DNA from 3 places in the Streptococcus taoyuanensis genome. Region 1 is predicted to be linked to each of the others. Evidence: predicted binding sites of a transcription regulator. Region 1 holds the regulator's gene; each other region holds the start of a gene.

Evidence for each region. The regulator Rex, encoded in region 1, represses fermentation and respiration genes when NADH is low (regulators of the CRP and FNR family bind a similar motif). The targets are predictions, from matches to a motif close to TTGTGAANTANTTCACAA.
Region 2: the regulator Rex is predicted to act here: its motif matches at 7,391-7,408, upstream of P5Y91_RS00475 (formate/nitrite transporter family protein).
Region 3: the regulator Rex is predicted to act here: its motif matches at 924-941, upstream of P5Y91_RS09330 (class II fructose-bisphosphate aldolase).

What each region holds. Positions count from the first base shown of each region.
Region 1 covers NZ_JARQVW010000015.1:37,909-47,864, reverse strand. The annotation lists gene P5Y91_RS08970 (cysteine desulfurase family protein) at 1-524, shown strand, start outside; gene P5Y91_RS08965 (DUF1831 domain-containing protein) at 534-881, shown strand; gene P5Y91_RS08960 (DUF4649 family protein) at 883-1,098, shown strand; gene P5Y91_RS08955 (redox-sensing transcriptional repressor Rex) at 1,228-1,875, shown strand; gene radC (RadC family protein) at 1,928-2,611, opposite strand; gene P5Y91_RS08945 (hypothetical protein) at 2,666-2,944, opposite strand; gene P5Y91_RS08940 (class A sortase) at 3,124-3,867, opposite strand; gene gyrA (DNA gyrase subunit A) at 3,881-6,337, opposite strand; gene P5Y91_RS08930 (L-lactate dehydrogenase) at 6,536-7,522, shown strand; gene P5Y91_RS08925 (NUDIX hydrolase) at 7,567-7,983, opposite strand; tRNA gene P5Y91_RS08920 (tRNA-Arg) at 8,040-8,111, opposite strand; gene rpsA (30S ribosomal protein S1) at 8,343-9,542, opposite strand; tRNA gene P5Y91_RS08910 (tRNA-Gln) at 9,711-9,782, opposite strand; tRNA gene P5Y91_RS08905 (tRNA-Tyr) at 9,832-9,912, opposite strand.
Region 2 covers NZ_JARQVW010000001.1:98,205-108,160, reverse strand. The annotation lists gene P5Y91_RS00500 (CshA/CshB family fibrillar adhesin-related protein) at 1-3,705, shown strand, start outside; gene P5Y91_RS00495 (dihydrofolate reductase) at 3,852-4,361, shown strand; gene clpX (ATP-dependent Clp protease ATP-binding subunit ClpX) at 4,570-5,802, shown strand; gene yihA (ribosome biogenesis GTP-binding protein YihA/YsxC) at 5,814-6,416, shown strand; gene P5Y91_RS00480 (glucosaminidase domain-containing protein) at 6,566-7,270, shown strand; gene P5Y91_RS00475 (formate/nitrite transporter family protein) at 7,430-8,227, shown strand; ribosomal protein L10 leader region at 8,289-8,423, shown strand; gene rplJ (50S ribosomal protein L10) at 8,462-8,962, shown strand; gene rplL (50S ribosomal protein L7/L12) at 9,038-9,406, shown strand; gene P5Y91_RS00460 (hypothetical protein) at 9,568-9,956, shown strand, end outside.
Region 3 covers NZ_JARQVW010000017.1:2,624-12,579, forward strand. The annotation lists gene pyrG (CTP synthase) at 1-56, shown strand, start outside; tRNA gene P5Y91_RS09320 (tRNA-Leu) at 181-266, shown strand; gene P5Y91_RS09325 (hypothetical protein) at 347-799, shown strand; gene P5Y91_RS09330 (class II fructose-bisphosphate aldolase) at 989-1,870, shown strand; gene P5Y91_RS09335 (alpha/beta fold hydrolase) at 1,955-2,893, shown strand; gene P5Y91_RS09340 (ABC transporter ATP-binding protein) at 3,255-4,247, shown strand; gene P5Y91_RS09345 (ABC transporter permease) at 4,249-5,067, shown strand; gene P5Y91_RS09350 (ABC transporter permease) at 5,069-5,854, shown strand; gene P5Y91_RS09355 (GNAT family N-acetyltransferase) at 5,893-6,354, shown strand; tRNA gene P5Y91_RS09360 (tRNA-Thr) at 6,401-6,473, shown strand; gene P5Y91_RS09365 (LiaF transmembrane domain-containing protein) at 6,673-6,984, shown strand; gene P5Y91_RS09370 (LytTR family DNA-binding domain-containing protein) at 7,128-7,574, shown strand; gene P5Y91_RS09375 (LiaF transmembrane domain-containing protein) at 7,579-8,274, shown strand; gene rpmB (50S ribosomal protein L28) at 8,393-8,581, shown strand; gene P5Y91_RS09385 (Asp23/Gls24 family envelope stress response protein) at 8,893-9,258, shown strand; gene P5Y91_RS09390 (DAK2 domain-containing protein) at 9,261-9,956, shown strand, end outside.

The DNA of each region.
Region 1 (9,956 bases):
CTGCCCACAAATTCCATGGACCAAAGGGCGTCGGCTTCCTTTATGCGGCCGCCCCAGATTTTGATAATCTCTTACATGGTGGGGATCAGGAAAGTAAGATGAGAGCCAGCACGGAAAATCTCATTTCAATTGTCGGGATGGCAACCGCGCTTCAGCAAGCTACACTTCATCAAGAAGAAAATTTCAACCAGGTTCAAAAACTTGGCCAGGAACTAGTCAATGGTTTAGCAGCCTACGACTACTACGTAAATGCGAATGACGATCATCTTCCATTTGTTTGGAACCTTGGCTTTCCGGGTGTCCAAAATGATGTATTATTGATGCGACTCGATCTTGCTGGAATTTCTGTCTCTACAGGTTCTGCTTGTACCGCCGGTACAGTTCAACCCAGCCATGTCCTTGAGGCGCTCTATGGAAAAGATAGCTCACGCCTAAAAGAATCCCTTCGAATTAGTTTTTCAGAACTCAATACCGTAGAGGAGGTTCAAGACTTCCTCTCAAAACTTAAAGAAATTTTATCATAGGAGAACAATATGGCTTTTGAAACAAGTGTTTCATTGAAAGACTGCAAATATACCTATAGTCTACACCCAAATGTTAAAAAATATACCTTACGTGACAATACATTTGCTGTTACAAAAGTTGGAAATTACGAGTTAAATCGTTTGCTCGAGGCCGTTCCAAATAGCGGCGAAGGCTTCCTACTTAAAATCATTTTCAATAAAGATTTGACAGGTTTTAAGATCAATATTACAGACAAGTCTGGGCTTCGCCTGGTGAATATCTTTAAAAATCCAGAAAATGACATTATCCAACAAAAATTCTATTTCTTAATGGATAGTCTTGTCGAAAGAGAAATTTTCAACAAAACAGAGGCCTAATATGGTAACCCTAACTTATATCGACGCTTACCAAGTAGAACGAACGACTACTTATCCCGACCTTGCAGCCTGCATCCTCGATTTTTCAGGCTGTGTAACCCTGCCTGACTTTTACTCAATCGTATCCATTGAATACAAGGGAGAAAAACTCCCCTATACAGGGCGAGTCGATGGACTCTATGCTTTTTTGAAAAAGGTAGAGCAAGCTGAAAACTAAGCTGATGTTGATGGAACTCTCCATCGCCATCAGCTTTTTCTTTAGACAAAAATATTTTTGAAAAACCGTTCAAGATAGTTGATTTTTTCACAATCTTCCTATACAATAAGAGGGAAAGGTTGTGATATTGTGAAACATGATAAAAATACTCCAATTCCACGCGCAACAGCAAAACGCTTATCGCTCTACTACCGCATTTTTAAACGCTTTAACTCTGAAAAAATAGAGCGCGCCAATTCCAAGCAAATTGCGGATGCAATTGGGATTGACTCTGCTACTGTTCGCAGAGATTTTTCTTATTTTGGTGAATTGGGAAGACGTGGATTTGGTTATGATGTAAAAAAACTGATGAACTTCTTTGCAGATCTTTTAAATGACAATGCTATTACTAATGTCGCTATTGTTGGGATCGGAAATATGGGAAGCGCCCTTCTTAATTACCGTTTCCATGAGCGAAATAAAATGAAAATTGTCATGGCTTTTGATGTAGATGATCATGAACTGATTAATACCAAAAGTAAGGATGGGATCCCCATTTATGGGATTTCTACGATCAAAGAGAATCTCAAAAAAGAAGGCATTCAAACAGCCGTTCTAACTGTTCCAAGTGTTAAGGCTCAAGAAGTTGCTAGTCTTTTAGTAGATGCTGGTGTCAAAGGAATTCTAAGCTTTTCTCCAGTCCATCTGACAGTTCCTAAAGAGGTTGTTGTCCAATATGTCGATCTTACTAGTGAATTGCAAACACTTCTTTATTTTATGCGTAAAAACGAAGAATAAAGACTTATACTTCAACAACAAAAAGGTTGGAACAAGAAGGTTCCAACCTTTTTTATACCAAATAATCCGTTTCTTCTCGATAACTATAGTAGTTTTCTTCGGATACAATCAAATGATCCAATAGGGTCAACCCCATTACTTCACAGGCCTCTAAGACTCGCTGAGTGACTTCATCATCATTTTTACTGGGGAACACAGCACCAGATGGATGATTGTGAGCCAAGATAATGGAGGTTGCCATGTGCTTCAGTGCATAATGCAGGATTTCACGCGGCTCCGCGATACTTCGATTCACTGTTCCAATAAAGATCGTCTGTTGATGAATAATTTCATTTTGGGTATTCAAATAAAGGGCAACTAGGTGCTCCTGCTTTTTATGGCCAATTTCCTGTTGAATTTTATGGGCCAATTTCTGACTACTCATGATTTGTTCGGAACTCATTAGTTCATCTTTATGAATCCTTCGTCCAAACTCAATAACAGCCTGAAGTTCGATGGCCTTCACTCGCCCAATGCCAGAGATTTCCTGTAGCTCCTCTAGGGTTAATTGCCCTAACTCCTTTAAACTATTTACCGAGCTCAAAAGACCTTGTGCAATCTCATAAACGCTTTTTTGCTTGTTACCTGTCCGTAAGAGAATGGATAACAATTCCTGATGACTTAGCTTATCCACCCCTTCAGAAACTAAGCGCTCCCTAGGAAGCAAAGATGGTTCAATAAATGATATGTCGTACATAATTTCCTCCTCACTTATTAATTCGTAATAAATTGAGAAAATAACGACCTTTCATTATTTACTGGCGATTTCTTGCTTCAAATCATCTAACACTAAGACTTCATCTTTATTAAAGCGGATCTGATAACCTGTTTGAACTTGTTCAAGCTCCTTTAAAAACTGTTGAATTTCACAGCGGATCAAGTACTCCTGACTCTGAGGAATGGCTTCTAAGGTTTGGTAGACTTGCTCTACTTCGTAGATTCCTTTCGTAATTAATCCATTTCGTGGAAAATCATTTATTAAGAGATTATAGAAATGATGCAAGAGATGATAAATTCGCTCTTTTGTCACTATTCTACCTCCTTATCATACTCTTTCTCCTCTTATTATATACCTATTTTCCCTCAATATTATGACAAATTCCTTACATTATATTACCAATCGCTTACAATTTTACAAGAATCCTTTAGTTATTTCATGCCATACTATAAAGAAAAAAGCCCCGGCATCTCTGCCTCGGGCTTTATTTCTTAAAGTTGCATTTGATTATAAGACTTGCTGAATGAATCCAGGATGTCCTTTGGAGCCTTGTCATAGTCAACAGAGGTTTCCAAGTTTCCTTTTACAATCGTACGGTAAGTCGCTGCAGCATCCTCACAGGTCACCAAGGTGATTTCATTAACACCTTCACGATCTTGAATGACATCTACACGGTCTGGAGTCACTGTCTCAACAGACGAGATGACATAAGTATAGATTTTTTCTTTGTCCGTGATGTAGATCTTCATACCAGCCTTGGCTTTCTCTAATGGTGAGAACAGCATGGCATTTGCTCCAGTAAGGCCAAATACGTGGTGACTAGCAAGAGAATAATTGCCTTGTCCCATGACTTGGTTTTCCTTCATAGTCCCTGCTCCATAGTAAAGGGCTACGTTTTCGAGTCCTTTAAAAATTGGAAGGTTCATGTTCAATTCAGGAATCGAAATCCCCCCAATTACAGGAAGTTTTTGAGCCTGCCATTGGGCATTGATCACGGCTTCCGTCGAGAGTGACTGGACATGTTTGAAATCAAAGCTCGTCTTCACTTCTTTGTTTTTATCAATAGTCTTTTTATCGACCTTGCTAACCTGATATTGGTTGGTATGCCAAACCATAATCATGTTTCGGATCGGAGCATTGAAAATCAAGAGAAGCGAGAGAATAATCAAAAGTGTTGCAACGATGTTGATAAGAGTATTGCGTAAACTCTTTTTCTTTTTTCTTTTGCGTGACATGCTGTCCCCTTATCTATTCGTTTTCTTCCACTACTTCTTCATCTTTTTCATCGGGCTGGACTGTTGTAAAGGTCACAATTTTCGCATCCTGATCCAGTCTCATGACTTTGACACCCTGAGTTGAACGACCCGTTTGAGAGATATTCCCAACACCTGTCCGGATCATAACTCCGGTATCGGTAATGATCATCAGATCTTCATCCCCTTTAACGGTTAAAAGACCAGCTAAAGGACCATTTTTCTCTGTAATATTGGCTGTTTTGATACCTTTACCACCACGGCCTTTGGTTGGGTATTCGCTAGCCATTGTACGCTTACCATACCCTTTTTCAGTGATGATCAATACTTCATCTTGATCCGTAACGACACTAGCCCCAACAACCTTGTCTCCTTCGCGGAGATTCACACCACGTACACCTGTGGCAGAACGTCCCATATTGCGGACTACAGCCTCATTAAAGCGGACAGAATAACCATACTTGGTACCGATAATGACGTCAGCATTGCCATCTGTAAGGAAGACATTGATCAATTCATCCTCAACACGCAGATTCAGAGCTTTGAGACCGTTCTGACGAATATTTGAAAATTCAGCTACATTGGTCCGCTTGACTAAACCTTGTCGCGTCGTAAAGAAGAGATAAGCTTCGTCACTGCGGTCTTGCTCCACATTGATAATGGTTTGAATCGATTCACCTTCGTCCAATTTTAAGAGATTGACGATTGGTAATCCTTTGGCTGTCCGGCCATATTCTGGAATTTCATATCCTTTCAGACGATAGACACGCCCCTTATTGGTAAAGAAGAGCAAATGATCATGGGTGCTCGTAGAGACCAGTTCACGGACAAAGTCATCATCTTTGACACCAGTTCCTTGAACCCCACGTCCACCACGTTTTTGAGCCGTAAATTCCGCTTGATCCAAACGTTTGATGTAGCCTTTGTTAGAAAGGGTGATCAAGACATCTGTTTCTTCAATCAAGTCCTCATCTTCAAGAGAAAGGACTTCTCCAACCATCAACTCAGTTCGGCGAGCATCGCCAAACTTGCGTTTGACTTCTTCCAATTCTTCCTTGATGATGGTCGCCACACGTTCTGGCTTCGCCAAAATGTCAGCCAAATCAGCAATCAAGGCAACCAAATCATCATATTCACTTTGGATCTTGTCTCGTTCCAAACCGGTCAAACGACGAAGACGCATGTCCAAAATGGCTTGACTTTGACGTTCAGAAAGCTTGAATTTAGCCATCAATTCAGCTTGTGCTTCAGCGTCTGTCCGGCTATTGCGGATAATTCGGATCACTTCATCGATGTGATCCAAGGCAATGAGCAAACCTTCTAAGATATGGGCACGTGCTTCCGCTTTTTCTTTATCAAAGATGGTCCGTCGAGTCACCACTTCTTTCTGGTGCTCAATATAAGCCCCTAAAATTTGTCGAAGAGAAAGAATCTTTGGAACACCATTTTGGATCGCCAACATATTGAAACCAAAATTGGTTTGCATTTGTGTCATCTTAAAGAGGTTGTTCAAAATAACGTTAGCCGAAGCATCTCGGCGGACCTCAATCACAAAACGAACCCCTTCACGGTTTGATTCATCACGTACAGCTGTAATCCCTTCGATCCGTTTTTCTTGCACCAAGCGAACGATGTGCTCGTGAACCTTGGTTTTATTGACCATATAAGGGAACTCAGTAACAACAATCCGTTCACGGCCACTCTTGGTCACTTCAATTTCTGTACGAGAACGAAGAACAATTGAACCTTTCCCTGTTTCATAGGCCTTATGAATACCTGATTTCCCCATGACCAAGGCTCCGGTTGGAAAATCTGGACCAGGCAGCACTTCCATGAGTTCACGAGTGGTCACTTCAGGATTGTCCATCATCAATTTGACGGCATCTATTGTTTCACCGAGATTATGAGGTGGAATATTGGTAGCCATACCTACAGCAATCCCTGTAGCTCCATTCACAAGAAGGTTAGGGAAGCGTGCTGGTAGCACCATGGGCTCCCGCTCACTGGCATCATAGTTATCTGCAAAATCAACTGTATTCTTATTGATATCCCGCAACATCTCAAGTGCGATCTTGCTCATACGGGCTTCGGTATACCGTTGTGCAGCGGCCCCATCTCCGTCCATAGAACCAAAGTTCCCATGGCCGTCCACTAGCATATAGCGATAGCTCCACCATTGCGCCATCCGAACCATGGCTTCATAAATAGAGGAATCCCCGTGTGGGTGGTATTTACCCATAACATCCCCTGTGATACGGGCTGACTTCTTATGTGGTTTATCTGGCGTAACACCCAATTCATTCATACCATACAAAATACGACGGTGAACAGGTTTCAAACCATCACGAACATCAGGTAGGGCACGAGCTACGATAACACTCATCGCATAATCGATAAAACTCGTCTTCATTTCTGATGTTAAATTCACATCAATTAGATTATTATCCTGCATTCAAAAAATGCCTCTCTTTACTTAATTCACCATACTATTATAACACATTTTAGCCTATTTTTCTTCTTAGGAACACAAACGTAAAAACGTTTACATCAAGGATTCATACTGTTTCAGATGACAAAGACTTTCAAAAGTGGTAGAATGAAGTCGTATGAGAATCTATCTCAAAAAAAAATGAAGGAGACGTTTAGACTCATGGATTTGACTAAACAACACAAAAAAGTTATCCTTGTCGGTGACGGTGCCGTAGGTTCATCTTATGCATTTGCACTTGTCAACCAAGGAATTGCACAAGAGCTTGGAATTATCGAAATTCCTCAATTGCACGAAAAAGCTGTCGGAGATGCGCTTGACCTTAGCCACGCCCTTGCCTTCACTTCACCTAAGAAGATCTATGCGGCTGAGTACGCTGACTGTGCGGATGCTGACCTTGTTGTAATTACTGCAGGTGCTCCTCAAAAACCAGGTGAAACTCGCCTTGATCTTGTTGGTAAAAACCTTGCCATTAACAAATCAATCGTAACACAAGTTATTGAATCAGGATTTAACGGTATCTTCCTTGTAGCTGCTAACCCAGTTGACGTTTTGACATACTCTACATGGAAATTCTCAGGATTCCCTAAAGAACGCGTTATCGGTTCTGGTACTTCTCTTGACTCAGCTCGTTTCCGTCAAGCACTTGCTGAAAAATTGGACGTTGATGCTCGTTCAGTGCACGCCTACATCATGGGTGAACATGGAGACTCAGAATTCGCTGTATGGTCACACGCTAACATCGCTGGTGTAAACCTTGAAGAATTCCTTAAAGACACTCAAAACGTTCAAGAAACTGAATTGATCGAATTGTTCGAAGGTGTTCGTGATGCTGCTTACACCATCATCAACAAAAAAGGTGCTACATACTACGGTATCGCTGTTGCCCTTGCTCGTATCACTAAAGCAATCCTTGATGATGAAAATGCAGTACTTCCACTTTCTGTATTCCAAGAAGGTCAATATGGTGTTAGCAACGTCTTTATCGGTCAACCTGCCATCGTAGGTGCACACGGTATTGTACGTCCAGTGAACATCCCATTGAACGATGCAGAACAACAAAAAATGAAAGCTTCTGCTGATGAATTGCAAGCAATCATTGATGAAGCATGGAAAAACCCTGAATTCCAAGAAGCTTCTAAAAACTAAGAAAAAAACATCTCCTTATTAAAAGGGGATGTTTTTTAGCTGCTTTATTTGGATTTGTCAGCAAGGATTTCAAGCAAATAAGGCACAACGAGATTGCTCTCTATGTCTTTCAAAGAAGAAATCCATTTAAAGTCTATATGCTCTTCTGGATCTAATATAAAATCACGCTCTTCCAAAATCTCGCCAGCATAAACTAGGCGTGTAAAGACAGTATCTTTGCTGGCATCAAATTGACTATCTTCGTGGATAATCTTATTAATCCGAAGCTTTTGATTAACCTCCTCCATAGCCTCACGTAGAGCAGCCTCTCTGGGCAATTCATTCTCTTCTACACTTCCACCTGGAATATCCCAATAAGATGGATAGACATTAGGGAGACCTCGCTTTATTTTCGAGCGTTTGATAAGTAGATACTTCCCGTCTTTCTCAATCAAGGTATGGGCGATTAATTTTACTGTCATTGCATGTTCCTCCAAGAAAGAGCAAAAAAGACTCCGAGGAGCCTCGTTATGAATCATCCACCCTGAGGGAATCGAACCCCCATCTCAAGAACCGGAATCTTACGTGATATCCATTACACTAAGGGTGGCAACTGTTATAGTATATCAAATTTTCAAAAATTTTACAAGTAAAAAAGAGAGTGGGACAGAAATCAGTAATTCGTTAGAATTCGATTTCGTCGTCCCACCTCCGCACAGTTGAGTAGGGCTGTAAAAGCTGATGAAATAAGGGTAGTAGAGGCCACTCAACCACTGCGTCTTGCTCGACAATCCAAAAATAATTGAGAGGCTAGGACTTTTGTCCCAGCCTCTTTTGAATATTACAATTCGATATCGCCAAACAAGTCAGCCATTGAGAATCCAGTTTGAGTTTCTGGAAGATCAAAGTCGCGTTTTTCTTGTTTTGGACGACGTGGGCGAGATTGACGTTTTTCTTGTTTTTCGCCTTCTTCTTGAGCTGGACGTTCTTCAAGAGCTTTGATAGAAAGTGATACACGTTCATCTGCAGCATTTACTTCAAGAACTTTAACAGTTACTTCTTGTCCAACTTTAAGAACATCTTTTGGATTTTCAACACGTTTGTGTGAAATTTGTGAGATGTGTACAAGTCCGTCGATACCTGGCAATACTTCAACGAATGCACCGAAGTCAGTCAAACGTTTAACAGTTCCTTCGATAACATCACCAGCAGCCAATTTTTGTTCAACGCCATCCCAAGGTCCAGGTGTTGTAGCTTTCAATGAAAGTGATACACGACCTTCTTCTTCGTTCAAGTCAAGAACTTTCACTTGGATTTCTTCACCAACAGTTACAACTGATTTAGGTGATACGTTGCGTTCGTGTGACAATTCTGTCAAGTGAACCAATCCATCAACACCACCAAGGTCGATGAAAGCACCGAAGCTTGTGATACGTGCAACTTTACCAGTTACGACATCACCAACGTTCAATTTACCAAATACTTCTGCGCGTGCTGCAGCTGATTCAGCTTCAACAACTTCACGACGTGAAAGGATAAAGCGGTTTTCTTTTGGATCTACTTCTTTGATTTTAGCATCAAATTCTTGACCTACGAAACGTTCAGTGTTACGTACAAAACGAGTATCAAGCATTGAAGCTGGAATAAATCCACGAAGTCCTTCAAATTCTACTGAAAGTCCGCCTTTAACAGCGCGAGTTCCTTTAACAGTAACAACTTCTTCTTCACGTCCAACCAATTTGTCCCATGCTTTGCGAGCTTCCAAACGTTTTTTAGATACAAGGTAAGTTACTGTATCAGTATCTTTACCAACTACTTGACGAAGAACAAGCAATTCAAGTGTTTCACCTGGTTTTACCAAGTCGTTGATGTCAGCATCACGATCGTTTGTCAATTCGCGAAGAGTCAAGACACCTTCGACACCAGTTCCAGAGATTGCAACGTTAGCTTGGTTCGCGTCAACTGTCAATACTTCAGCAGTAACAACGTCACCTGGTTCAACTTGGCTAACACTGTTTAGCAAATCTTCAAATTCATTCATCTAAAAAATCCTCCAACAATCAAGTTTTCTAAAACTTGACATACTTATAATTATTTTTCCTAAGCAAGCACTCGCAATGAGATCAACTACAATCTTTAACGACTCATCCTATAAAGAAATAAAATACCTGGATAGATATTTTATCACTTATCTGATATTACCTAAGAACTGGGGTAGCTGGATTCGAACCAACGCATGAGGGAGTCAAAGTCCCTTGCCTTACCGCTTGGCTATACCCCAAAAAGAGCGCTGACATCAGTCACTTTATCATCGTCACAATGAACGCTAATGGAGAGAGAGGGATTCGAACCCCCGAACCCGAAGGAGCGGATTTACAGTCCGCCGCGTTTAGCCTCTTCGCTATCTCTCCATATAAATCAACAGGATCTATTATACCATTGATTTACTATGATT
Region 2 (9,956 bases), on a different contig from region 1:
ACTGTAACTCCAGTAACTCCAACTGCAACACCAGCTGAATCTACTGGACCTCAAGGTCTTGTTCAAACTGGCACTGTAACCTTCACTGAAGGTGATGAAGTAGCTCCAATTAACAAGGATTCGATTACTCTTCTTGATGAAAATGGTCAACCAGCAGCATCAGTAGAAGCGAAATCACCAGCAGGTGATGTGATCGGTACATACACAGTTGATAAAGATACAGGTGTAGTTACTTTCACACCAACAGATAAATCTTATTCAGGGGATGTTGTCCCAGTTAAGGTTCAAGCAGCTGATGCAAATGGAACTACAGTTGAAACAACTTATACACCGAAGATTACTCCGGTTGTTCCAACTTCTGAAGATGCTACATCGACAGATATTCAAGGTCAAACACAATCTGGTAAACCAACCTTCACGGAAGGCAATCCAAATGTTCCAATCGATGAAGATACTCCAGCTACCTTCGAAGATGGCTCAACCACTAAGACAGTAGATGGTGAAGGAACATATACTGTTGCTCCAGATGGAACCGTAACCTTCGTACCAGAAAAATCATTCACTGGAACTGCTACAGGCGTAACAGTGAAACGCGTGGATAAGAACGGTACTGAAATCACAGCTAAGTACACACCAACTGTGACACCAGTAACACCAACAGCAACACCAGCTGAATCAACAGATATCCAAGGTGCAACTCAAACTGGTAAACCTAAATTCACCGAAGGTGACAGCCGTGTACCTATGAACGATGATGTTCCAGCAACCTTCGATGATGGATCAACTACGAAGACTGTAGATGGTGTTGGTACATACACGGTAGCAGCAGACGGTACAGTAACCTTTGTACCAGAAAAATCATTCGTTGGAACTGCACCAGCCGTAACAGTGGTTCGTGAAGATAAGAACGGAACAAAAGCTTCTGCGACTTATACACCAACCGTAACACCAGTTACACCAACTGCAGAAGATACAACATCTACTGACAAACAAGGTCAAACGCAAACAGGTACACCAACCTTCACACCAGGTAATCCAAATGTTCCAATGGATGATGATACACCTGCAACATTTGAAGATGGCTCAACAACCAAGACTATTCCTGGTGAAGGAACTTACACTGTTGCTCCAGACGGAACCGTAACCTTTGTTCCAGAAAAATCATTCACAGGAGAAGGTACAGGCGTAACGGTGAAACGTGTCGATAAGAACGGTACTCCAGTTACTGCTAAGTACACACCAACTGTGACACCGGTAACACCAACAGCAAGTCCAGCTGAATCAGAAGCTCCTCAAGGTGTGGTTCAAACTGGAACTGTAACCTTCACTGAAGGTGACCCAGTTGCACCAATCGACAAGGATACCATTACTCTTCTAGACGAAAATGGTCAGCCAGCAGAATCTGTAGTTGCTAAATCACCAGCAGGTGATGTGATCGGTACCTTCACTGTTGATAAAGAAACAGGTGTTGTGACCTTCACACCAACGGATAAATCTTACTCAGGTGATGTTGTTCCAGTTAAGGTTCAAGGTAAAGATACAAACGGAACAGTTGCTGAGACAACTTACACACCGAAGATCACTCCAGTTGTACCAACTGCTGATCCTGCAACATCGACAGATATCCAAGGTAAAACACAAACAGGTACACCAAGCTTCACACCTGGTAACCCTGCAATCCCAATGGATGATGATGTACCAGCTACCTTTGAAGATGGTTCAACAACAAAAGTTATTCCAGGAGAAGGAACTTACACAGTTGCTCCGGACGGAACCGTAACCTTCGTACCAGAAAAATCATTCACAGGAACAGGTACAGGCGTAACAGTGAAACGTGTTGATAAGAACGGTACTCCAGTTACTGCAACTTACACACCAACTGTAACACCTGTTACACCAACTGCAACTTCAGCAGTATCTACTGATGTGCAAGGTGCAACTCAAACTGGTAAACCTGTATTTACTGAAGGTGACAGCCGTGTACCAATGAACGATGATGTTCCAGCAACATTTGACGATGGTTCAACTACGAAGACAGTTGAAGGTGTTGGTACTTATACTGTAGCCCCAGACGGAACAGTGACATTTGTACCTGAAAAATCATTCGTCGGAACTGCACCAGCTGTAACTGTGGTTCGTGAAGATAAGAACGGAACAAAAGCTTCCGCAACTTACACACCAACCGTAACGCCTGTTACACCAACTGCAAGTCCAGCAGTATCTACTGATGTGCAAGGTGCAACTCAAACAGGTAAACCTGTATTTACTGAAGGCGACAGCCGTGTACCAATGAACGACGATGTTCCAGCAACATTTGACGATGGTTCAACTACGAAGACAGTTGAAGGTGTTGGTACTTACACAGTAGCCCCAGACGGAACAGTGACATTTGTACCAGAGAAATCATTTGTTGGAACTGCACCAGCAGTGACAGTGGTTCGTGAAGATAAGAACGGAACAAAAGCTTCCGCAACTTACACACCAACCGTAACGCCTGTTACACCAACAGCTGATCCTGCAACATCTACAGATATCCAAGGTCAAACCCAAACAGGTAAACCAAGCTTCACGCCTGGTAACCCAAGTGTACCAATGGATGATGATGTGCCTGCAACCTTTGAAGATGGATCAACTACTAAAGTTATTCCAGGAGAAGGAACTTACACCGTTTCTCCAGACGGAACCGTAACCTTTGTACCAGAAAAATCATTCACAGGAACAGGTACAGGCGTAACCGTGAAACGTGTTGATAAGAACGGTACACCAATAACCGCTACTTACACACCAACAGTAACACCAGTTACACCAACTGCAGAATCAGTTACTTCAATTGGTAAGAAGGGTCAAACCCAAACAGGCAAACCAACCTTCACAGAAGGTGATAGCCGTGTACCAATGAATGACAAAGTTCCAGCAACATTTGAAGATGGTTCAACTACGAAGACAATTCCAGGTGTTGGTACATACACTGTAGCAGCAGACGGAACCGTAACCTTCACACCAGAACCTGAATTCACTGGAACTGCACCAGCTGTAACAGTGGTTCGCGAAGATGTGAACGGAACCAAAGCTTCTGCAACTTACACACCAACTGTCCTTCCAATCACTAAGTTTGTTGATAAAGAAGGTAAGGAAATCCCAGGATATCCTGCAGTTGATGGCGAAGAACCAAAAGCTGAAATTCCAGGTTACCGCTTTGTGGAAACGAAGAAATTGCCTAATGGTGATACTGAACACGTCTATGAAAAAGTTACAACTTCATATGTAGACGAAAATGGGGATCCAATCCCAGGTAACCCAACAGAAGATGGGGAGCAACCGAAGAAGGATATCCCAGGTTATGACTTCGTGAAGACTGTTGTAGATAAAGATGGAAACACTCAACATATCTACAAGAAGACTGTGACACCAACTCCAATGCCGGATCCAACTCCGACACCAGAGCCACAGCCACAACCTACTCCACAACCGCAACCAACACCAGAACCACAACCACAACCTACTCCACAACCAAAACCAGAAGAACCAACGATTCCTGTCGTTCCAGAAACGAAAGAAGAAGTGAAGTATATTGATCCACAAAATCCTACTGCACAACTTCCAAACACAGGAACAAAAGAATCTTCTACTGCTGGTCTTGCAATCTTTAGCGCTTTAGCAGGTCTCTCATTATTCGGATTTGCAAAACGCAAAAAAGAAGACTAAGCTAACTTGTGGCTAAGAAAAACCGCGAAATTCTCGCGGTTTTTTCTGTTTGTATTTAAAAAAATATCCTCCAAACTAGATAGTTGAAATCAGTCTTTTATAAGAAAATTTGATAAAATAGAAGTATCAGTGTAAAGGATGAGAGAATGAAAAAGATAATTGGTATCTGGGCTCAAACTGAAAATGGCATTATTGGGAAGGACCAAGTCATGCCTTGGCATTTGCCAGCTGAGCTTCAGCATTTCAAAGAAACGACCATGGGGCAAGCGATTCTTATGGGAAGAGTGACCTTTGATGGTATGAAAAAACGGGTTCTACCAGGTCGGACTAGCATTATCTTAACGCAAGATCAGGCTTATGATTCTGAAAATGATGCTGTACTCGTCATGCATAGCAAAGAAGAAGTCTTAGAGTGGTATCAGAACCAAGAGAAGAATCTTTACATTATTGGAGGCAGTCAGATTTTAAGGCTTTTCTCTGATCAGTTAGAAGAGTTGATCCAGACCATGATTCATGCAACGCTTGATGGCGATACATTGGCACCAAAATTTGATGAGAAACGTTATGAAAAGGTCCGTCAAGTTCCCCATCTGAAAGATGAGAAAAATCCATATGATTTTACGGTCAACTATTATAAGAGAAAGGATTTAGACTAATGGAGCGAAGTGTCTTTGGTTTTTTTACAGCTGTCCTATGTGTCATCTGTTTGATTTGCGCCTTACAAACCTTTCGTAAAAAACGGTTTGGCCTCGCTATTTTATTCTTACTAAATGCTTTTACCAATCTTGTGAATTCCATTCACGCCTTTTACATGACCTTATTTTAAACTAAATAGAAACAGAAAATGACAGAAAGAGGAAATACATGCCAACGAATCAAAACAATGATATGATGGTTTATTGCTCATTTTGCGGAAAGAGTCAAGATGAAGTCCAAAAAATCATTGCAGGAAACAATGCGTTTATCTGTAATGAATGTGTAGAGTTAGCTCAAGAAATCATCCGGGAGGAGCTTGCTGAAGAAGTCCTTGCTGACCTTAGTGAAGTTCCAAAACCAATCGAATTGCTCAATATCTTGAACCACTATGTCATCGGTCAAGATCGTGCTAAACGTGCCCTTGCTGTAGCGGTATACAACCACTACAAACGCATTAACTTCCACGATACGCGCGAAGACGAGACAGATGTTGAATTGCAAAAATCAAACATCCTCATGATTGGACCTACTGGTTCAGGTAAGACTTTCTTGGCCCAAACCTTAGCACGTAGCTTGAATGTCCCATTTGCTATTGCTGATGCAACAGCCTTGACAGAAGCCGGTTATGTGGGTGAAGATGTTGAAAATATTCTCTTAAAACTTCTTCAAGCAGCTGATTTCAACATCGAGCGTGCAGAACGAGGCATCATCTACGTCGATGAAATTGATAAGATCGCTAAGAAAAGTGAAAATGTCTCTATCACACGTGACGTCTCTGGTGAAGGAGTGCAACAAGCTCTCTTGAAGATCATCGAAGGGACCGTCGCTAGTGTTCCACCACAAGGGGGACGCAAACACCCTCAACAAGAGATGATCCAAGTGGATACCAAGAATATTCTCTTCATCGTAGGAGGAGCCTTTGACGGAATCGAAGAAATTGTTAAGCAACGTCTCGGTGAAAAAGTCATCGGTTTCGGTAAGAACAATAAAGCCATCGATGAATCCAGCTCTTACATGCAAGAAATTGTAGCAGAAGATATTCAAAAATTTGGAATTATCCCAGAATTGATTGGACGTCTTCCAGTCTTTGCGGCTCTTGAGCAATTGACTGTTGACGACCTTGTCCGTATTCTAAAAGAGCCACGCAATGCCTTGGTAAAACAATACCAAACCTTGCTCTCTTATGATAATGTTGAATTGGAATTTGACGATGAAGCCCTTCAAGAGATTGCGAATAAAGCTATTGAAAGAAAGACTGGAGCTCGTGGTCTTCGTTCGATTATTGAAGAAACCATGATGGATGTCATGTTTGAAATTCCAAGTCAAGAAGATGTAAAACTTGTCCGAATCACAAAAGAAGCTGTTGACGGAACAGAAAAACCAGTTCTTGAAACAGCCTAGAAAGATAAAATATGGAAATTAACACACATAATGCGGATATCCTCTTAAGCGCTGCAAATAAGAGTCATTATCCTCAAGATGAGATTCCAGAAGTTGCACTTGCCGGTCGATCAAATGTCGGCAAGTCTTCTTTTATTAATACTCTCTTAAATCGAAAGAACCTGGCCAGAACATCTGGTAAACCAGGAAAAACCCAATTGCTAAATTTCTTCAATATCGATGATAAACTCCGTTTGGTAGATGTACCTGGTTATGGCTATGCACGTGTCTCTAAAAAAGAGCGCGAGAAGTGGGGACGGATGATTGAAGAATACCTCACCAGTCGTGAGAACTTAAAAGCAGTCGTTAGCCTAGTCGATTTTCGTCATGAACCTTCTGCTGATGATGTTCAGATGTATGAATTCTTAAAATATTATGAGATCCCTGTGATCTTAGTAGCGACCAAGGCAGATAAGATTCCACGTGGAAAATGGAATAAACATGAATCCATCATTAAGAAAAAACTAGATTTTGATCCATCAGACACTTTCATTGTCTTTTCTTCGGTAACCAAGGAAGGACTAGAGAAGTCATGGGATGCTATTTTGGAAAATGCGTTTTACGAAATAAATTGAAATGACATGAAAATGTCATTTTTGTTTTGGATTTATCTCGCAATTGTAATAGAAGTGTAATATAAGTGGCTTTGTTTTCTTCTATTTATATGGTATAATCTCTATAAAGATAAAAGATGATAAAAAATTAATTGGAGATAAATTGTATTATGAAAAAGAAAATACGGAATAAAACGAAATTATTTGGTTTGTTCGTTTCTGTATTAGCAGTGGGGACATTTGCTGCTGCTATGAGCGAGCACGTAACATCAGTTGGTGCTAATGATGGAACTTACCAAGCATACTCAGACCCAACTGAAGCTTTCATCTCACAAATTGGTGAGTCAGCTCGTCAGCTTGGTCAAGAGAATGATCTTTATGCTTCAGTTATGATTGCACAAGCGATCTTGGAAAGTGGATCAGGGCAGTCTGGTTTGTCTTCCTATCCACACTACAACCTTTTTGGGATTAAAGGAAGTTATGCTGGGCAATCTGCAGTGATGCAAACTTGGGAAGATGATGGTGCTGGAAATGCGTATACGATTAATGATGCTTTCCGTTCATACCCATCTTACTATGAATCATTGCAAGACTATGTAGCAGTTTTGAAACAAGGACATTTTGCAGGTGCTTGGAAGAGTAACACATCAAGTTATCAAGACGCAACAGCAGCTTTGACAGGTGTTTATGCGACAGATACTAGCTACTACGCAAAGCTCAATCATATCATTGAAACCTATAATTTGACTCAATATGATTCACCAAATGTTCAGGGTGGTATCACTGGTTCGGTATACAATCCATATCGTCAACAGTTCACTTCACAAGAAATCTTGAATTTGGATATCGCTTGGGCGAACCGTTTAAACTATTAAAAAAGAAAAGCAGGCAAATGCCTGTTTTTTTATTATTTCTCAGTATATGATTTAAAACGTATATATTATAAATTCAAGAATTCTTCCTGAAAACCTTTTCAAACTTTTCTCTCTATGATATAATGATTTTATTCACAAACATTATATAAGGAGAATATTATGTCTGAATCTAATTTCATTCAAAAAGTAGGAGCGGCGTGTAATAAGAAAGAGGATCTCTATCAGAAATCTAAAACGCGCTATGCAGTCCGTTCTATTTTTGCTGGAGGATTTCTTACTTTAAGTACGGCGGTCGGAGCAGTTGCCGCAGACTTATTAAATACCTTTGTACCTGGATCTGGTCGTTTTCTATTTCCATTCATCTTTGCCTGGGGCTTGGTTTATCTCCTATTCTTAAATGCGGAATTAACCACCTCAAATATGATGTATTTGACGGCGGGTACCTATCTAAAGAAAATTCATTGGAAGAAAGCGCTGGAAATTCTTCTTTATTGTACCTTCTTTAATTTAATTGGTGCTTTAATCGTCGCTTTTCTTTTCAATCAAACAACTGCCTTTGCACATATCGATCCAAAAGGTTTCCTAGCCACGGTAGCAGAAAATAAACTCCAACGAGGCAATCAAGTGGTTTTCTTTGAAGGAGTTATTGCCAATATCTTCGTAAATATTGCTATTCTTTCTTATCTATATTTCAAAGATGAAACAGCCAAGGTTCTCTTAGCCCTCTCAGCTATCTATATGTTTGTCTTTATGACCAATGAACACTTGGCAGCAAACTTTGCTTCCTTCTCATTATTAAGCTTTAATTCAGTATCTAGCCAATTACCGCATTTTGAGTTTTTAAATATTTTACGACATTATTGCGTGACTTTCTTTGCCAACTGGGTAGGAGGAGGAGTTCTAATGGGACTAGCCTATGCTTGGTTGAATAATATCAAGAGTCTTTATAACGATTAAAAAATATAAAAAAAGTTTGCAAAAGTACTTGCATTCTTTTTTTATATATGATAAACTAATCTACGGTTTGAAAAAACTGCCTAAGACAGTAGGGGAGCTCGACTCATAAAGATCCTACCGAGGACAAAACGTATCAATTAAAAGAAGCGTATTGTACTTTCGTGTCTAGGTTTGGGCGCGTTTTTCTTTTGGAAAAATTCCCCAAGCAAAATAATTACGGAGGTGAACACACTAATGAGTGAAGCAATTATTGCTAAAAAAGCGGAACTTGTTGACGTGGTAGCTGAAAAAATGAAAGCTGCTGCATCAATCGTCGTTGTAGATTCTCGCGGTTTGACAGTTGAGCAAGATACAGTTCTCCGTCGCAACCTTCGCGGAAGCGAAGTTGAGTTTAAAGTTATCAAAAACTCAATCTTGCGTCGTGCAGCTGAAAAAGCTGGTCTTGAAGATCTTGCATCTGTATTCGTTGGACCTTCTGCAGTAGCATTTTCTAACGAAGATGTTATCGCACCTGCGAAAATCTTGAACGATTTTGCAAAAGACGCTGAAGCACTTGAAATTAAAGGTGGTGCAATCGAAGGCGCTGTCGCATCTAAAGAAGAGATTCTTGCACTTGCAACTCTTCCAAACCGCGAAGGACTTCTTTCTATGCTCCTTTCTGTACTTCAAGCGCCAGTGCGCAACGTTGCTCTTGCAGTCAAAGCGGTTGCAGACAACAAAGAAGACGCAGCTTAATCTTAAGCTACGCAGCGTAGCCTAGCTACAAAAAAATAAAAACATAAAATTAAAACTTATTTGGAGGAAATAACAATGGCATTGAACATTGAAAACATTATTGCTGAAATTAAAGAAGCTTCAATCCTTGAATTGAACGACCTTGTAAAAGCTATCGAAGAAGAATTTGGTGTAACTGCAGCTGCTCCTGTAGCTGTTGCTGCAGCTGGTGCTGCTGACGCAGGTGCTGCTAAAGATTCATTCGATATCGAATTGACATCTGCAGGCGACAAGAAAGTCGGCGTTATCAAAGTTGTACGTGAAATCACTGGTCTTGGTCTTAAAGAAGCTAAAGAACTTGTTGATGGTGCACCTGGTGTCATCAAAGAAGGTGTTGCAGCTGCTGAAGCTGAAGAAATCAAAGGTAAATTGGAAGAAGCTGGAGCTTCAGTTACTCTTAAATAATAGAGTTTCCAATCAAAATCAAAACCGAGGTTTAGGCCTCGGTTTTTTTTTGTGCATTCTTTCTTTTATGATTTTTACAAGCCCTGTATCATCAAATATTTCATTGAGATACGACAAGATTGTTGTTATAATAGGGATATTCGATGAACTAAGGAGAAGGTATGAAAAATTATAAACAGATTCTTTTGGTTTTAGTTGCTGTTTTTGCAGCAGTCCTCTTGGTAGCCTGTGGTCCAAAAAGTGATAATGGGACTTATGCATTCGAACCCTCAACAGAAGAAGTGAGGGAGATGCTACCAAGTCAACTTGCTTATATCATTACAGATGATTATAAATTTAGGGTTTCGATTATCATTAAGGACAAAGAAGGCGTTATGAAGGTTCAAATAAAATCAAATGTTCAAAATACCAATCAATCCTATGATTTTAAGGTTGACCAAAAACACAAAATATTTGTAATGAAGAATGATGACAGTGGGACAAAGATGTCGTATAAAATTTCTAATCATATGCTAACCTTTATGGATGTGAAAGAATCAAACTCGAGTGG
Region 3 (9,956 bases), on a different contig from region 1:
AAGGACTTTACACAGCCTTTATCACAGCGGCAGTTGAAAACCATGATAGCAAATAAAAATCAAGGGAGCAGGTCCTTCGACCTGCTCCCTTTTTGTGAAAAAATGACAAACTCTGAAAAAAGTTTGAAAAAAATCTTGACAAAAAAGTCGTTGATTGATATACTAGTAAAGTACTCAATCGCGGGGATGGCGGAATTGGCAGACGCGCAGGACTAAGGATCCTGTGACCGCTTTAGGTCGTGAGGGTTCAAGTCCCTCTCTCCGCATCGGATCAAGATAGCTTCTGCTATCTTTTTTTGTTTTCAAATATCTTTGTGGTAGAATAGGTATGAGATGAGGTGAGAACATGAAGAAGAAGTATCTGGTTTTGGTCGATGGCCTCTTTGCACTATTGGGAAGTGCCATTAATTTTTTCGGTCCTATCCTGATTTTAGCGATGGGGATAGGCGCATACAAATATACCTTTAGATACTTTATCGCCTTAAACATATGGAATGTTTTCATTTTTCTAATTGCGATGGCGTCTCAGTATCTGCTCAGAGATGAAAAAAGAATCAAAAAATGGATTCTTTATCTTTTTCTGATAGCGGGCAGTATTCTCTTTCTTGCGTCAATCCTTGCTGTGGGTGAGAATATTCCCGTTCTTGAGGGTTTGGTAAACGAACTTCTTGGGAAAATGTTTACTGACAGTCAGTTATTTGCTGCTTATTTCTATTCTCAATGGGTTGCAGCGGTATCCTTTGTGATTTGCGGGATTGCTTTTCTCCTTTCGTTAAAAAATTTTAAAGAGAAAGATTGAAAGGGGCTTAAGCTCCTTTTTTGCTTTTTGAATAGGATGGAAGTCTTAGGAGGGAGAGGGTTCCTCCTCATTTATCGTAAGAAATCGCTTAAAGCTACAGGAAAAGCTAGCAATTTCATCTAAAAAGTGATAAAATAAACAATGTAAGTGGGATTAACCCCACAAAAATTTATAGGAGGCCTATAACAAATGGCAATCGTTTCAGCAGAAAAATTTGTCCAAGCAGCTCGTGACAATGGTTATGCAGTTGGTGGATTTAACACAAACAACCTTGAGTGGACTCAAGCTATCTTGCGTGCAGCAGAAGCTAAGAAAGCTCCAGTACTTATCCAAACTTCTATGGGTGCTGCTAAATACATGGGTGGTTACAAAGTATGTAAAGCCCTTATTGAAAACCTTGTAGAATCAATGGGTATTACTGTACCAGTTGCTATTCACCTTGACCATGGTCACTACGACGATGCTCTTGAATGTATCGAAGCTGGTTACACTTCAATCATGTTTGACGGTTCACACCTTCCAGTTGAAGAAAACCTTAAATTGGCGAAAGATGTCGTTGAAAAAGCTCATGCTAAAGGTATCTCAGTAGAAGCTGAAGTTGGTACTATCGGTGGTGAAGAAGACGGTATCATCGGTGACGGTGAATTGGCACCAATCGAAGACGCTAAAGCAATGGTTGCTACAGGAATCGACTTCTTGGCTGCAGGTATCGGTAACATCCACGGTCCTTACCCAGCAAACTGGAAAGGTCTTCACCTTGACCACTTGCAAAAATTGACTGAAGCTGTTCCAGGATTCCCAATCGTATTGCACGGTGGATCAGGTATCCCTGATGATCAAATCCAAGCAGCGATCAAACTTGGTGTTGCGAAAGTTAACGTGAACACTGAATGCCAAATCGCATTTGCAAATGCTACTCGTCAATTCGTACGTGAATATGATGCAAACGAAGCAGAATACGACAAGAAGAAACTCTTCGACCCACGTAAATTCTTGAAACCAGGTTTCGAAGCAATTACAGCAGCTGTTGAAGAACGTATCGACGTATTCGGTTCAGAAGGCAAAGCTTAATTAAAAACAGGAAAGCAAGGTCTCATGTGGATCTTGTTTTTTTGTATGGAAAAGGTTGCTTCCAGGATTTAATTTTTGTACAATATGCCTATGAAAAAATTCAAACTGTGGAGCTGGATCATTTTTGTTGTTCTTATCCTTTTTCTAGGAGGTACATTTGGTTTTCACCAACTTAGTTTGCAAAAAGAAAGTAAGCTTCTCACTCCTATCGGTAAAGAGGTCACGGTCAACGGACATCGAATGAATGTCTCTGTTAAAGGAGAAGGACCTCAAACAATCGTTTTTCTTTCCGGTGCAGGTATCGCCTCTCCTATTTTAGACTTTAAGAATTTATCAGATTCCCTATCCCAAAAATACAAAGTTGTTGTCGTGGAGCGAGCAGGATATGGTTTTAGCCAAGATAGTGATCGTTCAAGAGATGTGATGGAGGTCCTTTCTGAGACCCGTCAAGCTTTGGCGCAAGCTCATGTTTCAGGTCCTTATGTGATTATTTCGCATTCTATGGCTAGTTTAGAGAGTCTTGCTTGGCAAGAGAAATATCCGAATGAAGTGAAGGCTTTGATTGGCCTGGATTGGGCCTTGCCAGCGAGTTATGAAGATTTAAAAGAACACCCAACTCTCATAACCTTAGCCTATTGGACGAGTAAGATTGGCCTGCTCCGTTATTTCCCTGAGTCCTTTTATATAAAAAATCCAACTCTGACTGAAACTGAACGACAACAATATAAATTACTAGCATATAAGCAGTTGATGTCACAAGCCATGCTTCATGAATCCCGTTTGGCAAAGGAAAATGCCAAGAAAGTTCCATCTAGCATTAATCCGAAAATTCCAGCCTTACTCCTGGTTTCTAACGGTGAAGGCACGACCTTTAGCCAATCAGAGTGGCAACGTTATGCAGAGAGATTTGCAAGCGACCAGTCTAATGTTCAAGTCGACTATATGGATGCGCCTCACGACCTCTATCATTATCAAAGCGATGCTATTGTTTCTCGTATTAAAGAATTTTTAGAGAATAATTGAGGGCTTAAAAATCCATTGAGACTGATGATAATAATTAAATGCTGAAGGATTAACAGTAGAATCGTTAATTTTCTCGATTAAAAAAATTCTTTTTCTTAACAATAAGCCTGCCCCTAAGGGCAGGTTTTTTGGTGTTTTAAGGAAACTATTAAACCAGAATTTCTGACTCAAAAGCATTATTTCAAGAGAGAAATTTCTAATTTCATAATCTATAAGCAAACGCTTGCATTCTTTTTTTTATTGGATTATAATAGGTTGGTATAAAGCCTTCTGTAATAATATTGAGTAAGTGTAGAAAGTAAGGATTTAGAATATTTGTAGTCAAAAATACAATGTTGCTTCTTACGATAGGGAGATAGATATGGCAATGATAGAAGTGCAACATCTTCGGAAAAATTTTGTGAAGACAGTTAAGGAGCCGGGGTTAAAGGGAGCCTTGCGCTCCTTTATTCATCCTGAAAAGCAGACCTTTGAAGCCGTCAAGGATTTAACTTTTGAAGTTCCAAAAGGGCAGATTCTAGGATTTATAGGGGCAAATGGTGCTGGGAAGTCAACCACCATCAAAATGCTGACAGGAATTTTGAAGCCCACATCTGGCTTTTGTCGGATTAACGGCAAGATTCCCCAGGATAATCGCCAAGATTATGTCAAGGATATTGGAGTCGTTTTCGGACAACGCACCCAGCTATGGTGGGATTTGGCTTTGCAAGAGACCTACACGGTTTTGAAAGAGATCTATGATGTACCGGACTTGCTTTTCCATAAGCGCATGGACTTTTTGAATGAAGTTTTGGATTTGAAGGAATTTATCAAGGATCCTGTGCGGACTCTTTCACTAGGTCAACGGATGCGGGCGGATATTGCGGCTTCCTTGCTTCACAATCCCAAAGTTCTCTTTTTAGATGAACCGACTATTGGTTTGGATGTGTCTGTCAAGGACAACATTCGTCGGGCCATTACCCAGATTAATCAGGAGGAAGAGACAACTATTCTCTTGACTACTCATGATTTGAGTGATATTGAGCAACTCTGTGATCGGATTTTTATGATTGATAAGGGGCAAGAGATTTTTGATGGAACGGTGAGCCAGCTCAAGGAGACCTTTGGAAAGATGAAGACTCTCTCCTTTGACCTGACGCCAGGTCAAAATCATCTAGTCTCTCATTATGAGGGTTTGCCTGATATGTCCATTGATAGACAAGGAAATACTCTCAATATTGAATTCGATAGTTCCCGCTACCAGTCGGCCGATATTATCAAGCAAACCTTATCTGATTTTGAGGTCCGTGATTTGAAGATGGTAGATACGGATATTGAAGATATTATCCGTCGCTTCTATCGAAAGGAGCTCTAAGATGGTCAAATTGTGGAGACGTTATAAACCCTTTATCAATGCAGGGATTCAGGAGTTGATTAGCTATCGAGTCAACTTTATTCTTTATCGGATTGGCGATGTCATGGGTGCTTTTGTGGCTTTTTATCTATGGAAGGCTGTCTTTGATTCCTCCCAGGAGCCTTTGATTCAGGGCTTCAGTATGGCGGATATCACCCTCTACATCATCATGAGTTTTGTGACTAATCTTCTGACTAGGTCGGATTCTTCCTTTATGATTGGTGATGAGGTCAAGGATGGTTCCATTATCATGCGCTTGTTGCGACCAGTGCATTTTGCGGCTTCTTACCTCTTTACGGAGCTTGGTTCCAGGTGGTTGATTTTTATCTCTGTTGGACTGCCATTTTTAAGTGTCATGGTTTTGATGAAAATCTTGTCTGGGCAAGGAATTGTAGAAGTGTTGGGACTAACTACCCTTTATCTTTTTAGCTTAACGCTGGCCTATCTGATTAACTTTTTCTTTAATATCTGCTTTGGATTTTCAGCCTTTGTATTTAAAAATCTTTGGGGTTCCAACCTACTTAAGACTTCCATAGTGGCCTTTATGTCTGGGAGTTTGATTCCCTTGGCTTTCTTTCCAAAGGTCATTTCAGATATTCTGTCCTTCTTACCTTTCTCATCCTTAATTTACACTCCGGTCATGATTATTGTTGGGAAATACGATGCTAGTCAGATTCTTCAAGCACTTTTGCTTCAGCTTTTCTGGCTTATAGTGATGGTGGGCTTGTCTCAGTTGATTTGGAAACGAGTCCAGTCATTTATCACCATTCAGGGAGGTTAGTATGAAAAAATATCAACGCATGCATCTGATTTTTATCAGACAGTACATCAAGCAAATCATGGAATACAAGGTAGATTTTGTGGTTGGTGTGTTGGGAGTCTTTCTGACTCAAGGCCTGAACCTCTTGTTTCTTAATGTCATCTTTCAACACATTCCCTCCCTAGAAGGTTGGACTTTTCAAGAAATTGCCTTTATCTATGGATTTTCCTTAATTCCAAAGGGACTAGATCATCTCTTTTTTGACAATCTCTGGGCTTTAGGTCAACGACTAGTTCGAAAAGGGGAGTTTGACAAGTATCTGACTCGTCCTATCAATCCTCTCTTTCACATCCTCGTTGAGACCTTTCAGATTGATGCCTTGGGTGAACTTTTGGTCGGTGGAATTTTACTAGCGACAACGGCGGCTAGCATTGCTTGGACTCTTCCAAAATTCCTGATTTTTCTAGTTTGTATTCCTTTTGCGACCTTGATTTATACTTCCTTGAAAATTGCTACAGCCAGCATCGCTTTTTGGACCAAGCAGTCAGGTGCCATGATTTACATTTTCTATATGTTTAATGATTTTGCCAAGTATCCTATTTCTATTTACAATTCGCTCCTTCGTTGGTTAATTAGCTTTATTGTACCTTTCGCCTTTACGGCCTACTATCCTGCCAGCTATTTCTTGCAGGACAAGGATGGACTCTTTAATATTGGTGGTTTGATTCTGATTTCCCTTGTTTTCTTTATTATTTCCCTCAAACTTTGGGACAGGGGATTGGATGCCTACGAAAGTGCTGGTTCGTAAGAGGTAAAGTAAGACTAAAATCAAGAAAGGAACTTATGATGTTTGTAATTAAAGAAGTCAAGGGTGAAGATCAAAAAATGGCAGTTGTCGCTGAGATTTTAAGGGATTTGCCAGAATGGTTTGGAATACCAGAAAGCACGCAAGCCTACATTGAAGGAGCTAAGGATTTACGAGTTTGGGCTGCTTATCAAGAAAGTGATGTAGTAGGGTTTATAAGTTTATCATATTCGAGTGAAGATTGTGCTGAAATTGACTGTCTAGGCGTGAAAAAATCATTCCAAGGTCAAGGAATTGGAAGGGAATTAATTACGACTATAGAAAGAGAAGCAGTCAAACAAGTGGACTACCTACAGGTCAAAACAGTCGCAGAAGGTTCAAATAAAGATTATGACCGAACAAATGTCTTTTATCGCAGTCTTGGTTTTAAAAAATTAGAGATTTTTCCGCAACTATGGGATCCACAGAATCCATGTCAGATTCTGATTAAAAAGATCAACTAAAAGTGCTTGACATCCGCTATCAGAGTGCTATACTAAGAAGGTAATCGCCGATTTAGCTCAGTTGGTAGAGCAACGCACTCGTAACGCGTAGGTCACAGGTTCGATCCCTGCAATCGGCATAGGAAGAAACTGCTTTAAAGGAGCGAGACGACGAATGATGGTGATCACATATTCGTTCGGTCTCGCTCCTTTTTTGACCGCATAGGCGCCATTTTTGACCACTTAGTCAAAAGTCCTTGTCGCCGTTGGGGCTCTCTGCTATCATAGAATCATCAAAGGAAGAAACACTTCCGAATATTGAAAACGAGGTATATGATGATGAAAAAATTACTTGGACTTGGATTGATTCTTGCTGCTCTTGCGGTTGTCACAATGGGAATGGTTGGCTTTCCAAAGATCGATGTGAATATCTGGCCTATGTTCCCTGTTCTCTTATTTGCTTTCTTTACACTTGAAAATCTCTTGAAAAAAGATTACAAGGCAAGTGTTATCTGCGCCTTGATCGCATTTATGATCGCAAATGCGATTTACGATGTCCTGCCGGTTTCAAATGGTCTGGTCATCACAGCAGGTGTGCTCGCTTGCGTAGGTCTTAGTTTTCTTTTACCGGACAAGGAAAGCAATAAATAAAGGAGGGCTGGTCACTTGATCAGCTTTTTTACTTCTCAAAAACTACCTCTTGATGGGGAAAACGTGCCACTTACTGAAAAGCCCTTGTTTTGTTTTCAACAGCTGTTATAATGGTACTATCAAAACGTTGGGAAAGGAGTTTTATGAAAGTTAGAATCGAATTGGATCCATCTATGGACGAGCCTGAGATCTTGATTCGAGCTCCGCGCTTGACCCCGGAGTTGACCCAGCTGCAAGAGAGCATCCTCGAACAAAAGATCGCTCCACTAGCCTTCTACAAGGATCGAAGTGAGTATTTTCTAGATGTAGCATCGATCCTCTTTTTTGAGACGGATGGGGAGAAGATTTTTGGACACACCAAGGATGAGGCCTATGAGGTCAAGCAGAAGCTCTATGAGTTGGAGGAGCTGCTTCCCATCGCCTTTTGTCGGATTTCCAAATCCACCATTGTCAACGCAAAGCAGATCTACTCTCTGGAAAAGTCTTTTTCAGGGACCAGCACGGTCAATTTCTACCAGACCCATAAGCAGGTCCACGTATCTAGACGCTACTATCAACTCTTAAAAGAACGACTAAATGAAATGAGGTAATATTATGAGAAAAAAATTAATCGGAGTATTCTTAATCCTATTAGCAGCCTTACTCCTCTTACAAGGCTATTTTGTAAAATGGGACATCAGCATCTGGACCTTAGCTTGGGTCACCTTGCTTGCAGTCCTGTCTCTCTCTAGTTTCTTGAAACGCCATTTTGGTTGGGGCTTCATCTATGGACTTTTAGCCCTCTTTTGTCTCAATGGGCAATACCATTTCCTTCCAGTGTCCAATTCGGTGGTGATCCTTTCTTCAATTCTCGCTGTGATTGGGCTCAACATCTTGTTCAAACCCTCTAAGAAAACAAAAGCCCGCCTAGCTTCCTATTCTTCTGGTTCGATGAGTAAGTCTGATGGCAATGACATCGATGTCACTTTTTCCACAGTGACAAAATATCTCAATGACCAACACTTTACCCACGGAAGTGCAGATGTAAGTATGGGAGAAGCTTCGGTTTATTTTGACAATTGCCGGATTGAGGGTCCTTCTGCTCAGTTTGTTGTCGATGTTTCCCTTGGGAGTCTGAGCCTCTATGTACCAAGCGATTGGCGCGTCCATGTTAATGTGGATAATTCCCTTTCAGCGATCCAGCATCAGGAAAATCCAAGTGCTCTCACTAGCAAGGATTTCTACATTACGGGCGATGTTTCCTTAGGAAATCTGGAAATTATCTATGTAGGTACGAATTCGTTTTCTTAAGCTAGAAATGAAAAACTTTGGCCAAAAGCTTGCCAAGAGAGATTTTTTTTGGTAATATAGTACGGTATGTGGTGCTAGCACATCCGTTATATTAGATCTAATAGGAGGAAACACAGAAATGGCTAAAGTATGTTATTTCACAGGTCGTAAGACTGTATCAGGTAACAACCGTTCACACGCTATGAACCAAACAAAACGTGCCGTAAAACCAAACCTTCAAAAAGTAACTGTCCTTATCGATGGTAAACCTAAAAAAGTTTGGGCTTCAGCTCGTGCATTGAAATCTGGTAAAGTAGAACGCGTTTAATAAAGAAAAAAGGCTGGGCATAAAGTGTCCAGCCTTCGCTTTTTGATAGGAATAGTAGCATGACGCAGTGGTTGATTGGAACTACTCATGTTTGAAACATTCGTACTTCCTAATCAACTGTGCGGGGGTGGGAAAATTGAAAAGGTTTGGGGAACCTTTTCAATTTTTTTTATTTTACGGAGTTCTTTCCCACTCCCTTTTCTTTTTCTCCAGAGACAGCTGTCACAGCGGGAGAAGAATAGTCCCTACCCTTTTACAGTTGACCTCTTTTATGGTAAAATAGAATATAAAATACTTTTGAGGTAGAAATTATGACAGTAAAAATCAATACAAAGGATGGTCAAATTGAATTGACTGATGAGGTTATCGCAACTGTTGTAGGCGGTGCTGCTACTGAGATCTTCGGTGTGGTTGGAATGGCCAGCAAAAATGCGATCAAAGATAATTTCCAAGCCCTCCTAGGGAAAGAAAACTTCTCTAAAGGTGTTGTTGTCAAAACAACGGAAGCAGGAACTATCGCAGTTGATGTTTACACTGTTTTGAGCTATGGAACAAAAATTAGCGAAGTCTCAAAAAATATTCAAGAACGTGTGAAATTTAGTTTGGAAAATCAACTTGGAATCACTACGGATACTGTGAATGTCTATATTCAAAATATCAAGATTGTGGGAGAATAATCGTGGCTAATATTACTACAAGTTTATTTCAAGAAATGGTTCAAGCGGGGGCTACGCGCTTAAATAAACAAGCGGAATATGTAAACTCTTTGAACGTCTTTCCTGTACCAGACGGGGACACAGGAACCAATATGGGAATGACCATCGAAAATGGGGCCAAAGAAGTATCGGACCGTTCTGCTTCAACTGTTGGTGAAGCAGCAGGGATCTTCGCTAAAGGACTATTGATGGGGGCGCGTGGGAACTCAGGAGTCATCACTTCTCAATTGTTCCGTGGATTTTCTCAAAGTGTCAAAGACAAAGAAGAATTGGATGGAGCAGCACTTGCAGCAGCCTTCCAGTCTGGTGTAGAAGTCGCTTATAAAGCCGTTATGAAGCCGGTTGAAGGTACCATTTTGACGGTTTCTCGTGGGGCGGCCATCGGTGCCAAGAAAAAAGCAGAATCCACCAATGATGCGGTAGAAGTCATGCGTGCAGCTCTTGAAGGTGCTAAAACAGCTCTTGCTAAGACTCCAGATATGTTGCCAGTCTTGAAAGAAGTTGGCGTGGTAGACTCTGGTGGTCAAGGGTTGGTCTTCATCTATGAAGGATTCTTGTCAGCCTTGACAGGTGAATTCATCGCTTCTGAAGAGTTCCAAGCAACACCTGCAACCATGTCAGAAATGATCAATGCAGAACACCACAAGTCAGTCGCTGGC